One region of the Streptomyces showdoensis genome, then DNA from elsewhere that is predicted to be linked to it. Evidence: riboswitches for the same ligand, from Rfam matches in the RefSeq annotation. Region 1 holds a riboswitch; each other region holds the start of a gene.
What was found. A riboswitch is a leader RNA that binds a small molecule or an ion and turns the genes downstream of it on or off. The one in region 1 is predicted to bind cyclic di-AMP.

Region 1 (3,297 bases):
TGACCCGACGCCCGGAGATCACCGAGGCGGCGGCCGGGGCGGCCCGCCGCTGGGGCGCGGGCGCCACGGGCTCGCGGCTGGTCACCGGCTCCACCCGGCTGCACGCCCGGCTGGAACGCGAACTCGCCGAGTTCGGCGGCTTCGAGGCGGCACTCGTCTTCTCCTCCGGTTACACCGCCAACCTCGCCGCGCTCACCGCGCTCTCCGTGCCGGACGGCCTGATCGTCTCCGACGCGGGCAACCACGCCTCCCTCGTGGACGGCTGCCGACTGGCGCGCGCCGAGACGGCCGTGGTCCCGCACACCGACCCGGAGGCCGTCGCCAAGACCCTCGCCGCCCACCCGGGCCGCCGGGCGCTGGCCGTCAGCGACTCCGTCTTCTCCGTGGACGGCGACCGGGCCCCGCTCGCCGAACTCGCCGCGGTCTGCCGGGCGCACGGCGCGGGCCTGGTCGTCGACGACGCCCACGGCTTCGGCGTGCTGGGCGAGGGCGGGCGCGGCGCGCTCCACGAGGCGGGACTCGCCGGCGCCCCGGACGTCGTCGCCACCCTCACCCTCTCCAAGTCGCTGGGCAGCCAGGGCGGCGCGGTCCTCGGACCGGCCCGGGTGATCGAGCACCTGGTCAACGCGGCCCGCACCTTCATCTTCGACACCGGACTCGCCCCGGCCGCCGTGGGCGGCGCGCTGGCGAGCCTGCGTCTGATCGCGGCCGAACCGGGCCTGGCGGCCCGGGCCCGTGCCGTGGCGGCCCGCCTGCACCGGCTGCTCACCGAGGCCGGGCTGACCGCCGCCCGCCCCGACGCGGCCGTGGTCTCGGTCCGCGCCCCGGGCCCGCAGGAGGCGCTGCGCTGGGCGGCGGACTGCCGTGAACGGGGTCTGGGCGTCGGCTGCTTCCGGCCGCCGTCGGTCCCGGACGGCATCTCCCGCCTCCGGCTGACCGCCCGGGCGGACCTCACGGACGCGCAGATCGAGCGGGCCGTGGAGACCATCGTCCGGACGGCTCCGGACGGGGCGGCGGAGAGGGAGCCCGACGCGGGCTGACCGCGGGTCACGCGCGGTTGTCCGGTCGCCCGTCGCACCGTTCACTGCTTCGGGCGACAGATATCCGCATATCTTGGTGGATCGCCACCCAGGGCGGCACGATCGGTGGCAGTCTGGCGCGCAGCGCAAACCGGGGCTCGGCCCGGTGGGAAAGGGACGGCGTCGCCATGGCAGATCACCAGGAAGCAACCGTCACGCTGCCGAGCGATCCGGCCTCGGTAGCGGCCGCCCGGCGGTACGTCGCCGAGGTCCTCGGGTCCTGGGGGCTCGACGACATCGACGAGGGCGACGACATCGCGGACACGGTGCGGCTGATCGTCTCCGAACTGGCGACCAACGCCGTCCAGCACACCTTCGGCCAGTCGCCGACCTTCACGGTCGACGTGCGCCTGGAGCGCGACGAGCAGTTGCGCATCGGGGTGACTGACAGCCACCCGCGCTGGCCGCGGCGGCTGCCCGCCGCCGTGCAGCAGGACAACGGGCGCGGCATGGTGATCATCCGCTATCTGGCCGCCGAGGCGGGCGGGCGGCTCTCCGTGACGCCCACGGAGGAGGGCGGCAAGACGGTCTGGATCCGACTGCCCTGGCCGGCGGCGCACGCCGCCTAGGCTTCTCGGCCCAGCGGCGGTCCGTGCGGTCGCGGGGGTCGCGCCCGGGCGGGAGGAGGGGCCGGCGGCGCCACCGGACGCTCCTCCCGCACCGTCGTGCATCACGTCGGTACTTCACACTTCGTACATCGGCGCATCAGCGCATCGGCTGATCAGGCCGACGAGCCCGTGCGGCGGGGTCCGCTCGTCAGCGGACGCGGCCGTAGGAGATCTTCGAGCTCCAGATCTTGTCGAGCTTCACCCATGAGCCGGTCTTCGGCGAGTGCCAGATCTTGTTGTTACCCGCGTAGATTCCGACGTGGTACACCCTTCCGCCGGAATGGAAGAAGACCAGGTCCCCCTTCTGTCGGCCGGCCGCCGAGATGTGCCGGGTCTTGTTGTACTGCTGCTGCGCGGTGCGGGGCAGCGTCTTGCCCGCCTTCTTGTACGAGTAGAGCGTGAGTCCCGAGCAGTCGAACCGGCTCGGTCCCGTGGCTCCGTACCTGTAGGGCGATCCCTTCTTCGAGGCGGCGACGTTCAAGGCCGTGTTGGCGTAGGACGTCGCGGCCTGGGCCTCCGGCGCCGCTCCTGGGGCGAGCAGCGTGCCGCCGACGGCGGCGAGGGTGAGAGCCGAGACGGCTCCGGCCCGGGACAGCAGGGACGGGACATGAATCTGCGCAGTCATGCGCAACCCTTCGTCAGCCGCCTGTGAAGGATGACCTGTCGGGTTCGGGCAGGCGAAGATGCCCGGCCGCGGCTGCGGCTTCACCCCGAGGAACGTCCCGTACTGCTCGCGAACGTCCCGTACTGCTCGGGTCCTCCACTCCTGCCGATCCACTCCTGTCGACCAGACGTCCGGGACGGCGGCAGGACTCGGCGTCCGCCCGGACCGCCCCGCCGTGGGTGGCGGGGGCTTGTCGTCGACGAGGATCTTGACCCACGGACAGGGCGAAATCCGAGCTGAAACGGCGATATGTGAGGCTCCTCACGACTGATCCATACGGGTGGACAGTCTCGTTTCTCGATCTTCGGAGGTTTGGCCGATGAGCCCCGCACCTGCGACGGAACGCCCGATTCCGCCAGATGCGTACTCCTGTTGCGCAACTCGTCCGGGTTCTATGTCGATACGTCGACTACGCCGAACGAGGGAGTGATTCTGCGCTTTCCGTGCCCCGGGTGGACCTCGACACGACACGCCGGAGTGTCAACTCGCGGGCTCTTCGGGGACGGTGACCCGGCCGGCCCGTCGCTCTCCGTCCAACACCCGTAACGCGCGCGCCAATGTGTCGGCGTGGACCTCGCTCTCGCCCCGCATATGCATGAGCGTCAGGGCGTCGCGCAGCGCCGTCGCCCGCCCCACCAGCGCTTGAGCGGCGCGCAGGGCCCCATAGGTATGCGTGGATCTGGATGGATTGATCCGCCCCAGGAGGTCCACGACTTCGAGGTACGTGTCGACGAACTCGCCCTCGGCGCGGGTCAGTGCGGGGAGCGGCGGCAGCTCCGGGACCATCGCGGGATCACCCCTCCCCGGCGCCGGTCGAGTGGGCGCGGGTCTGAACCACGTGGTCCACCAGGCCGTACGCCAGCGCGGCCGGCGCGTCCAGGACGGTGGTCCGGTCCAGATCGGCGCCGGTCCGCTCGCGGCTCTGTCCGGTGTGCTCGGCGAGCAG
Region 2 (3,297 bases), on a different contig from region 1:
CGAGGCGCTGATCGCCCCGGCGTTCGAGGAGTCCGAGATCGAGCGGCTGGTGAACAACCGGCTCGACGAGATCCCGCACGAGACGGCCAATCCGGCCCGTCGCGCGGCCAAGCAGCTCTCCAAGGAGCTGTTCCCGGCCGACGCGCGCGTCTCCCGGCCGCGCCAGGGCACGGAGGAGACCGTCGCCGCGATCGACGCCGCCGCCGTCCGCGCCTTCTTCGACGCGCACGTCCGGCCCGCCACGGCCACCGCCGTGGTCGTCGGCGACCTCACCGACGTCGACCTCGACAAGGTGCTCGCCGAGACGCTCGGCGCCTGGACGGGCACCCCGGCCGCCCTGCGGCCCATGCCGCCCGTCACGGCCGACGACACCGGCCGCGTCGTCATCGTGGACCGCCCCGGAGCCGTCCAGACCCAGCTGCTCATCGGCCGTGTCGGCGCCGACCGCCACGACCGCGTCTGGGCGGCCCAGGTGCTCGGCACGTACTGCCTCGGCGGCACCCTCACCTCCCGCCTGGACCGCGTCCTGCGCGAGGAGAAGGGCTACACGTACGGCGTGCGCGCCTTCGGCCAGGTGCTGCGCTCCGACGGCGAGGGCAACGGGGCGTCGCTGCTCGCCATCAGCGGCTCGGTCGACACCCCCAACACGGGTCCGGCACTTGACGACCTGTGGAAGGTGCTGCGCACCCTCGCCGCCGACGGCCTGACGGACGCCGAGCGCGACGTGGCCGTGCAGAACCTGGTGGGGGTCGCGCCGCTCAAGTACGAGACGGCCGCCTCCGTCGCGGGCACGCTCGCCGACCAGGTCGAGCAGCACCTCGCGGACGACTACCAGGCGCAGTTGTACGCGCGGCTCGCCGAGACCGGCACGGTGGAGGCGACCGCGGCCGTGGTCAACGCCTTCCCGGTGGACCGGCTCGTCACCGTGCTCGTCGGTGACGCGGCGCAGATCGAGGAGCCGGTGCGGGCCCTCGGCATCGGCGAAGTGACCGTCGTGACCGGCTGATTGAGCCGCTGTCACGCGGGTACGGGGACCCCGACGACCTGGTTCGTCGGGGTCATTCCTTTTTGTCCGTATTGGCAGTGAGTGTGATCTTCTGCCCTGTGGCATGTCTTACAAAAGCGCGTGTCTGTTTGGCGATTGACAGAAGATCGGCCTAGCTTCGATCCGTCTGTCCGGCCGTTGTACGACGCCGCATCCGCGGCAACGGACAGTCATCGCCGAGTCCCCGTAAGGCGCGAGCCTGGGGAGCCGGGGACCCATCGCAGTCCCTGGGGTGAATCGGACGCCTTCGCTCGGCGAGCGGAGGGGCCCGTAGGAGACCTTCCTGCTCCGAACCCGTCAGCTAACCCGGTAGGCGAGAGGGAAGGAAAGGATCAGCCACTACATGGCGTTCACCCGTGCCACCGGGAAGCATCGTGGTCCGAGCCGCATGGCGCGCCGCTCCGTGGGCATCGCCGGTGTGGCGACCCTCGCGACGACCGGCGTCATCGGCACCCTGGCCTCCCCGGCGCTCGCCGCCGACACGGAGCCCGCTTCCCCGGAGGACACCGGCCTCACCCAGGTGATCACGGCCGAGTCGCTCTCCGACCGCGTCGACGCCCAGGCCGACGCCCAGGAGAAGGAGGCCGTCGAGGCCGCCGCCCGGGTCAAGGCCGCCGCCGAGGCGAAGCGCAAGGCCGAGGCCCGCGCCAAGGAGATCCGTGCCGCCCAGGAGCGCGCCGCCCGCGAGGCCGAGCGCAAGCGCCTGAACTCCTTCCAGCTCCCCGTCGCCGGCTCCTACGTGAGCACCGGCTACAAGACCGGTGGCTCGCTCTGGTCCTCCGGCAGCCACTCCGGCATCGACTTCCACGCCTCCTACGGCAGCACGGTCGTCTCCGTCGGCTCCGGCACCGTCATCGAGGCCGGCTGGGGCGGCGCGTACGGCAACAACATCGTCATCCGGATGAACGACGGCACGTACACCCAGTACGGCCACCTCTCCTCGATCGGTGTCCACGTCGGCCAGAAGGTCACCCCGGGCGATCAGATCGGCGTCTCCGGCTCCTCCGGCAACTCGACCGGCCCGCACCTCCACTTCGAGGCCCGCACGAGCGCCGAGTACGGATCGGACATCAACCCGATCTCCTACCTCCGCGCCCGCGGAGTCCACGTCTGACGTGTGAATTCTGTGAAGAAGCCCCGGCTCGAACGAGCCGGGGCTTCTTTTTTGTGTCCGTATTACCGGGCGGCATCGGAAATTCCGGCGTCCTGCAATAGAGTCGCAAGAGTCGCCGGACAGGCGCCACTCGATGGGGTTTCGCGCGGATCAAATGCGGAGGTCGGACATGCGTGTTCCCGCGCACTCGGTATGCACGGCGATCCGGGACGACATCGTCTCCGGCGTCTTCGGGAGGGGCGCCCGGCTGACGGAGGAACAGCTCGCCCGCCGCTACGGGGTCTCCCGGGTTCCGGTCCGCGAGGCCCTGCGCACCCTGGAGTCCGAGGGCTTCGTGGTCACCCGCCGGCACGCCGGCGCCCATGTCGCCGAGCCCACCGAGCAGGAGGCGGCCGACCTGCTCGACGTGCGGACCCTGCTGGAGCCGCTGGGCGCCGCCCGGGCCGCCCAGCGCCGCACCGACGCCCACCTCAAGGTGCTGCGCGGGCTGGTCAGGCTGGGCCAGGAACGGGCCAGGAGCGGCCAGGGCGAGGACCTGCGCTCGCTCGGCGCCTGGTTCCACGAGACGCTGGCCCAGGCCTCCGGCAGTCCGCCGCTCACCGCGCTCCTCACCCAGCTGCGGCACAAGATCGCCTGGATGTACGCGGTCGAGCCCGCCGCGCGGCCCATGGAGGCCTGGGCCGAGCACGGCGCCATCGTCGACGCCGTCGCGCGCGGGGACGCCGAGCGCGCCCGCGCCCTGACCGCGCTGCACGTGGAGCGTTCGCTGCCGCTGCACCGGCCGAGGCGGCCGGAGCGTACCCGTGTGAGGGTTCCGCAACATGTCGTCAACATCGCGGGTCCGCGGAATTAACACGGGCACCGTATACAAGAGGAAGACAATTCACGGATCCGCTTATTTCGTGCTGCCCGAATTCTTGTGACGGGCGGGGGCGTCACGCGGAATCGAATGCGGAAAGTGGAAGCGGGAACAGAAAGGGCCGCAGCCGCCGGAATTCCGGCAGGTGCGGCCCTCTCGCGATCCGTCGTCGGGGAGGAGACGGGTCAGACGGTCTCGGGGAGCTCCTCGAGACCCTCGGCGACCAGCTTCGCCAGGCGGTCGAGCGCGGCCTCGGCGCCATCGGCGTCCGAAGCGAGC
Region 3 (3,297 bases), on a different contig from region 1:
GCTCCGGGCCGATCTGCTCGATGACCGCGAGGACGGCCTTCTCGACACCCTTGCCCTGGTAACGGTTGGGGTCACCGTCGCGGAGCTCAAGGGCCTCGAACGCACCGGTGGAGGCACCGGACGGCACGGCAGCACGACCCGTGCTGCCGTCGTCGAGGCCGACCTCGACCTCGACCGTGGGGTTGCCTCGGGAGTCCAGGATTTCCCGGGCTACGACGACGTCGATGGACGGCACGAGCATCTCCTTCTGGGATGTGACGCTGGTTGTGACGCATGCGGCAAGGTCTCGTTTCGCCTTGCGACAAGAGCCTAACCGGCTCCGGGGCTCCGGCCAGCCGGACGCCCGCCCCCTGGGACGAAAAAGGACCCAAGGGCACGCATCTGAGGACGAAAGACCCATTACTACTGATCGGTAAGGACCCGGGAGGGCCCCGCGAAGGCTCCGGGAAGGGCCCGGAACGGGGAAACCCCGGTCCGGAGCGCACGGGGGAAGGGCACTCCGGACCGGGGTGGTCACCGCGGGTGGGTCGTCAGGCTCACTTGAGGTGGAGCTGCTGGCCCGGGTAGATCAGGTCGGCGTTCTCGACGACGTCCTTGTTGAGCTCGAAGAGCTTGGCCCAGCCGCCCTTGACGCCGTGCGCCTGGGCGATCTTGCTGAGGGTGTCGCCGGCGACGACCTTGTACTCGCCGTCGCCCTTCTTGACCTTCTTGCCGGTCGGGGTGGTGACCGTCTTCTTGGAGACCGTCTTCTTCGACGTGGTCTTCGGCGCCTGGCGCTGCTCGCTGCGGGTCGTCGGCTGCTCGGTGGAGCGCTTCGACGACGAGGACGAGGAAGAAGAGGACGAGGAAGAGGAGGAGGAGCTCGCCGAGGAGGAGCCGCCGTTGTAGGCGGCGCCGGAGAGACCCACGCCACAGCTCGGCCACGCGCCCTTGCCCTGGCCGGCCAGGACCTTCTCTGCGATGGCGATCTGCTGGGACTTCGACGCCAGGTTGGCGGTCGGGGCGTAGGCGGTGCCGCCGTACGCGGCCCAGGTGGAGGCGGAGAACTGCAGGCCGCCGTAGTAGCCGTTGCCGGTGTTGATGGACCAGTTGCCGCCGGACTCGCACGCGGCGACGGCGTCCCACTCGGAGGCGGTGGCGGCCGAGGCCGTGCCCGCGGTCATCAGCGGGGCCGCGACGGCGACACCGGTGACGCCGACGAGGGTGACGACGCGGGTCGCCTTGGAGGGACGACGGTGTTTGCCCTTGTTGCCGGAAAACAGCATGGGAATTCTCCTCACCGACGCCTACGAGGTGAGCTGTCGGGTTCGGACCTGATGAGTTGTCCGGCCGCGTGTCCTTGCACGCGGCTTCACCCCAAGCCGATCGTCGGCCGTCTGTCTCAACGGCCGGGGCCGGCACTTACCTTGGGTCCCCCGCTCCTGCCTTCGGCGCTTGCGCGACGACTGTTCCCGTAGGTCGGCGGCAGGATTCGGCGTACCGGTCGACGGGGCCCGCGGTGGCGAGCGGTCCTGACCGTAGACATAGACCCGGCGGAAGTTCAAAGACCATCAACCCGGAAAAATCGCCCCTACTTGCTCCCCTCAGAGGGGTGTTTATGCAGGTGAGGGGCGACCCGAGCAAACTTTGCGGACGTGACACGCCAGTTCGGCAAGAGAGACCCATGTCTCACTTACTCATAACGGACATTCAGCCCCGAACTACTCTCCCGCAGGGACGGGTTCACCGTTCAGGTCAAGGCTCTGACCAGGGATGATGAGGTCCGGGTCGGCGCCGACCGTCTGCTTGTTGGCGTCATAGAGGGCGGTCCAGCCGCCGGGCAGCGCGTTCTCCTGCGCAATGTCCGACAGACTGTCACCCGGCTTGACGGTGTATTCGTCAGCCTTGCCCGTCTTGTCCGACTTCTCCCCCGTGACCGCACCTTCGGCCGACGCGCCGCCACCGGCAGCGCCATCCGTCGACCCGTCAGTCGGGGCCGCGTGACGCCCGGAATCGGGCGTGCTGTCCGGGATGCCCGGTTCCTCCGGCGCCGCGTCACCACGGTGCTTGCCCGTGCCCGGGGCGGCCGGATCCGTCGTGCCGGGAGTGCCGGGAGTACCCGGCGTGCCGGGCGTGCCCGTCGTGTCGGGCGTACCGGGCGCGGTCGGCGTGCCGGGCGTCGCGGAGCCGTCCGGCGTGGCCGGGGTCGCGGGCGGGGTGGTGACGCCGGCCGAGGGGGAGGCCGGGGTCACGGGGGTGGCCGGGGTCGTGGTGCTCGCCCCGGAGCCGGCCGGCAGTCCGTCGGTCCGGTTGGACTCGGCGACCGGACCGGTGGACGCCTTGGGCTTCACCGCGGGCCCGGGGACGACGGCGGGCTTCCTGCCGTCGTTCGTCAGGCCGGCGATCGGCGCGCAGGTGGCCCACTGGGTGTCACCCGCGGCGAGCGCCCGGTCCGCGATCGCGATCTGCTGAGCCCGGCTGGCGAGGTCCGCGCTCGGCGCGTACGACAGGCCGCCGTGGCGCTCCCAGCTCTCCTGGGTGAACTGGAGACCGCCGTAGAGCCCGTTGCCGAAGTTGGCGCTCCACGCGCCGCCCGACTCGCACTCGGCGACCCGGTCCCAGGTCGGGGCGTCCGCCGCGGAGGCGGAGCCGGTGGCGAGCAACGGCAGGGCCATGGCCGAGCCGGTGACGCCCGCCGCGACGACGAGTGCGGGGGCCTGGCGGGGTCTGCGGTGTCGTCCGTTCCCGGAGCGCATACGGACTGCCTTTCGCGTGGCTGCTGAGACTGCGGGTGAACGTAGCGGCATTCGAACGTGAGTCACAAGTCGATGCAGCGGAGATCACGCGAAGATCACATTCTTGACGGTCCGTCAGCCGAGCGGGGCTTTGTGGGAAGCGCTGAACTCCACCGGAAGCGTGCGCAGGCCACGCATGATCAGCCCGCCGCGCCACCGCAGTTCCGCCGGATCGGCCCCAAGTCGCAGGTCCGGAAGGCGAGTCAGGAGCGTCGCGAGCGCCGTCTGCCCCTCCAGTCGCGCCAGCGGAGCGCCCAGGCAGTAGTGGATGCCGTGCCCGTAGCCGAGATGCTGGTTGTCGCGGCGTGCCAGATCCAGGGTGTCGGGCCCGTCGAAGCGCTCCGGGTCGCGGTCCGCGGCCGCCAGCACCACCAGGACCGGGTCGCCGGCCGGGATCTCCTGGCCGCCGAGGGTCAGCGTCTCGGTGGCGAACCGCCAGGTCGCCATCTCGACCGGACCGTCGTAGCGCAGCAGCTCCTCGACGCCCGTCTCCAGCAGCCCGGTGTCCCCCGCCGCCAGCGCG
Region 4 (3,297 bases), on a different contig from region 1:
CTGTCCTCGGCCATGGCGTGCAGGATGCGGCTGTGCTCGGCCGTCCGCTCCACGATCATCTTCTGGTACGACTCGGACATCCGGGCCGCGGCCTTGCCGTCGCCCAGGATCTCGTGCAGCTGGGCCAGGTCGCCGGTGCGCACCAGCTTCCAGAACTCCTTGCCGTCGGCCGGATCGTTCAGCGGTATGTTCACGTTCGTCACGCCGGGCAGTTCGACGTCCGCCCCCTCGATGCGCACGTCGGCCTCGTTGCGGAAGTCGAAGACGGTGTGCAGGTCGAGGGTGGCCAGAAACGTCGCGTCCTCCGGCGTGGCGTGCGCCAGGTGACCGCTGCGGAAGAGGCGTCCGGCGCGCACGCTCCGGCCGTCCACCGTCGGCAGCCCGCCGAGGTCGCGGAAGTTGCGTACGCCGGTCAGCTCGGGCTCGGTCGTCGCTTGCGTCACGGATGCTCCTGGTCTCGAGATCGGTTCCTGGGGCAATCATCCAGGTGAGGGGCCCCGAACGCATCCCCTCTGGCAGGAATGAGCAATCTGTCCGAATTACGCCCTTAGGGGTAACGCGCCCTGATACCGGGGGAGATGGGATTCGGCGCGTGAGCAGCGTCATAAACGTGACGGACCGTGGCTGATCGTCTTTCCCAAATTCCCTTCCGGAAAGGGAAATCGAGGGACCGTCATCCACGGAGGGTGACCGCAATTCCGGCCGGAAATCGCGCCCGTGCCGCCGTCGCGAAAACAGTGGCTTGTTCGTTCCCGCCCGCCTCGTCTAGCGTCGCGCTCAATCCGGACGGACCGCCTAATCCTGCCGCCGACCGGAATCCGCACACCACCCGGACAAGGCAGGAGCGGGGGACCCAGGTAGTACGCCGATCCCTCGAAGAAGGACGGCTCGGGGTGAAGTCGCGCGACCGCGCGGCCGGACATCTCCAGTCCGAACCCGACAGCTCACCTCGCAGGCGACGGAGAGGAATTCGTCATGCCCGCGAAGGGTAAGCACCGTCGTCCCAAGGCCAATCCGATCACCCGCGGCTTCGTCGCCGCCGGCACCGGTGGCGCCATCGTCGCCCTGCCGCTGATCGGCGCGACCGGCGCGCACGCCGCCGAGCAGGCCGCCCCGATCGCGAAGGCCCCGCAGGCCGTCGCCGCCGCGGCCCCCGCCCAGGCCCCGGCCGCCGCTCCCGCCGCCGCCCCGAAGGCGTACACCGTCGTCCGTGGCGACTACCTGTCGAAGATCGCCGACGAGCACCACCTCGCCGGCGGCTGGCAGAAGCTCTACCGCGACAACCGCCAGGTCGTCGGCGAGGACCCCTCACTGATCCTCCCCGGCATGAAGCTCACCTTCGGCGCCAAGAGCACCGGCAAGCACACCGGCAAGGCCCACCCGCCGAAGGCCGCCGCCCCCGCCCAGAGCAGCGGTGACGACACGCGTGCCTCCCGCGGCGGCGAGCGCTCCGCGGCCCCCGCCACCTCGGCCTCCTCCTCCGCGGCCGCTTCCTCCTCCTCCTCTTCGTCGTCCTCCTCCTCGGCGGGCGAGACCTCCTCCTCCGGCTGGGTCGCCCCGATAGCCGGCGGCGGTGTCTCCACCCCGTACCGCGCCTCCGGCTCGATGTGGTCCTCCGGCTACCACACCGGCGTCGACTTCATCGCCTCCACCGGCACCACCGTCCGCGCGGTCGGCCCGGGCACCGTCTACTCCGCCGGCGACGGCGGCGCGTACGGCAACCAGGTCGTCATCCAGCACGCCGACGGCACCTTCTCGCAGTACGCCCACCTGTCCTCGATCTCCGTCTCCGCCGGTCAGACCGTCACCGGCGGCCAGCAGATCGGCCTCTCCGGCGCGACCGGCAACGTCACCGGCCCGCACCTGCACTTCGAGATCCGCACCGGGCCGGAGTACGGCTCCGACATCGACCCGCTGGCCGCCCTGCGCGGGCACGGCGTCAGCATCTGACCCCGGAGACCCGTGGGTTCACCCCGGAGGCCCGGCACCCGCGTGCCGGGCCTCCGGGGTATTCCGACTTGGGGGAATCTTTATGGGTGGCATATGTCACCCGCCGTCAACCCCTCCTTACGGTCGCGTAGGTCACATCCGTAAAGGAAGGATGTGGTCTCGTGGCAGACGATTCGAGAACATCAGACAAGCACGCATTCGGGTCGTACGCGGCGATCGGTGACAGCTTCACGGAGGGCGTCGGTGACCCCGGGCCCGACGGGACGTACGTCGGATGGGCGGACAGGTTCGCGGTCCTCCTCGCCGACCAGCTGCCGGAGAACGACGCCTTCCGCTACGCCAACCTGGCGGTGCGGGGGCGCCTTCTGGACCAGATCGTCGCGGAGCAGGTCCCCCGGGCGAAGGAACTCGCCCCCGACCTGGTGACCTTCTGCGCCGGCGGCAACGACATCATCCGCCCCGGCACCGACCCCGACGACGTGGCCGAGCGCTTCGAGCGCGCCGTCGCCGACCTGACCTCCGCCGTGGGCACCGTCATGGTGACGACCGGCTTCGACACGCGCGACGTGCCCGTCCTGAAGCACCTGCGCGGCAAGATCGCCACCTACACCGCCCACGTCCGGGCCATCGCGGACCGCTACGACTGCCCGGTGCTCGACCTGTGGTCGCTGAAGTCCGTCCAGGACCGGCGGGCCTGGGACGACGACCGGCTCCACCTGTCCGCCGAGGGGCACACCCGGGTCGCGCTGCGCGCCGCCCAGGTCCTCGGACTGCCGGTGCCGGCCGACCCGGACCAGCCGTGGCCGCCGCAGCCGCCCCGCGGCACGCTGGAGGTCCGCAAGGACGACATCCACTGGGCGAAGGAGTACCTGGTGCCCTGGATCGGGCGCCGGCTGCGCGGCGAGAGCTCCGGGGACCACGTCGAGGCCAAGCGCCCCGACCTCATGCCCCTGTAGGGGCCCCGGGCGGACCGGCCGGGATCCGCTCCAGGACGCCGCCGGCGAACACGTCGTACAGCGGCAGCGTCTCCAGGTGGACGTAGCCGATGTGGCAGTCGCAAACGGCCAGCGGGCAGGACCGGGGGCGCAGCGCGGCCCGGTACGAGCCGTCGTAGAGGTTGCCGAGCTCGGCCCGTACGAAGTGGCAGCGCCGCACCGTCCCGTCGCCGTCCACCGAGACGACCGACTCGCCGGTGCGGCAGGGCAGCCCCGCCGAGCGGTGCGGATGCCTGCTGTACGGGAAGAGGGGGTCGAGGGCCGTCCAGTCCCCGGCCTCCTCGTCGGTGTAGGTGTGGCCCTCGGCCGCGTTCACCCACAGGTAGACGCCCGCCGGGAGCTCGGCGCGCAG

Region 2: linked by a shared signal. The riboswitch ahead of ABD981_RS36120 (M23 family metallopeptidase) and the one ahead of ABD981_RS33775 (C40 family peptidase) in region 1 are both predicted to bind cyclic di-AMP.
Region 3: linked by a shared signal. The riboswitch ahead of ABD981_RS24190 (LysM peptidoglycan-binding domain-containing protein) and the one ahead of ABD981_RS33775 (C40 family peptidase) in region 1 are both predicted to bind cyclic di-AMP.
Region 4: linked by a shared signal. The riboswitch ahead of ABD981_RS08595 (M23 family metallopeptidase) and the one ahead of ABD981_RS33775 (C40 family peptidase) in region 1 are both predicted to bind cyclic di-AMP.

What each region holds. Positions count from the first base shown of each region.
Region 1 is NZ_BAAAXG010000027.1:199,640-202,936, forward strand. Features, by position in the region: gene ABD981_RS33765 (8-amino-7-oxononanoate synthase) at 1-1,040, shown strand, start outside; gene ABD981_RS33770 (ATP-binding protein) at 1,208-1,648, shown strand; gene ABD981_RS33775 (C40 family peptidase) at 1,836-2,312, opposite strand; cyclic di-AMP (ydaO/yuaA leader) riboswitch at 2,316-2,491, opposite strand; gene ABD981_RS33780 (hypothetical protein) at 2,832-3,137, opposite strand; gene ABD981_RS33785 (ATP-dependent Clp protease proteolytic subunit) at 3,145-3,297, opposite strand, start outside.
Region 2 is NZ_BAAAXG010000028.1:308,476-311,772, reverse strand. Features, by position in the region: gene ABD981_RS36125 (M16 family metallopeptidase) at 1-1,006, shown strand, start outside; cyclic di-AMP (ydaO/yuaA leader) riboswitch at 1,210-1,376, shown strand; gene ABD981_RS36120 (M23 family metallopeptidase) at 1,389-2,159, shown strand; gene ABD981_RS36115 (GntR family transcriptional regulator) at 2,329-3,012, shown strand; gene ABD981_RS36110 (HPr family phosphocarrier protein) at 3,204-3,297, opposite strand, start outside.
Region 3 is NZ_BAAAXG010000026.1:2,443,017-2,446,313, reverse strand. Features, by position in the region: gene eno (phosphopyruvate hydratase) at 1-241, opposite strand, end outside; gene ABD981_RS24190 (LysM peptidoglycan-binding domain-containing protein) at 537-1,265, opposite strand; cyclic di-AMP (ydaO/yuaA leader) riboswitch at 1,269-1,443, opposite strand; gene ABD981_RS24185 (LysM peptidoglycan-binding domain-containing protein) at 1,701-2,735, opposite strand; gene ABD981_RS24180 (cytochrome P450 family protein) at 2,850-3,297, opposite strand, start outside.
Region 4 is NZ_BAAAXG010000012.1:405,030-408,326, forward strand. Features, by position in the region: gene ABD981_RS08590 (tyrosine-protein phosphatase) at 1-443, opposite strand, end outside; cyclic di-AMP (ydaO/yuaA leader) riboswitch at 817-971, shown strand; gene ABD981_RS08595 (M23 family metallopeptidase) at 976-1,950, shown strand; gene ABD981_RS08600 (SGNH/GDSL hydrolase family protein) at 2,112-2,906, shown strand; gene ABD981_RS08605 (STM4011 family radical SAM protein) at 2,893-3,297, opposite strand, start outside.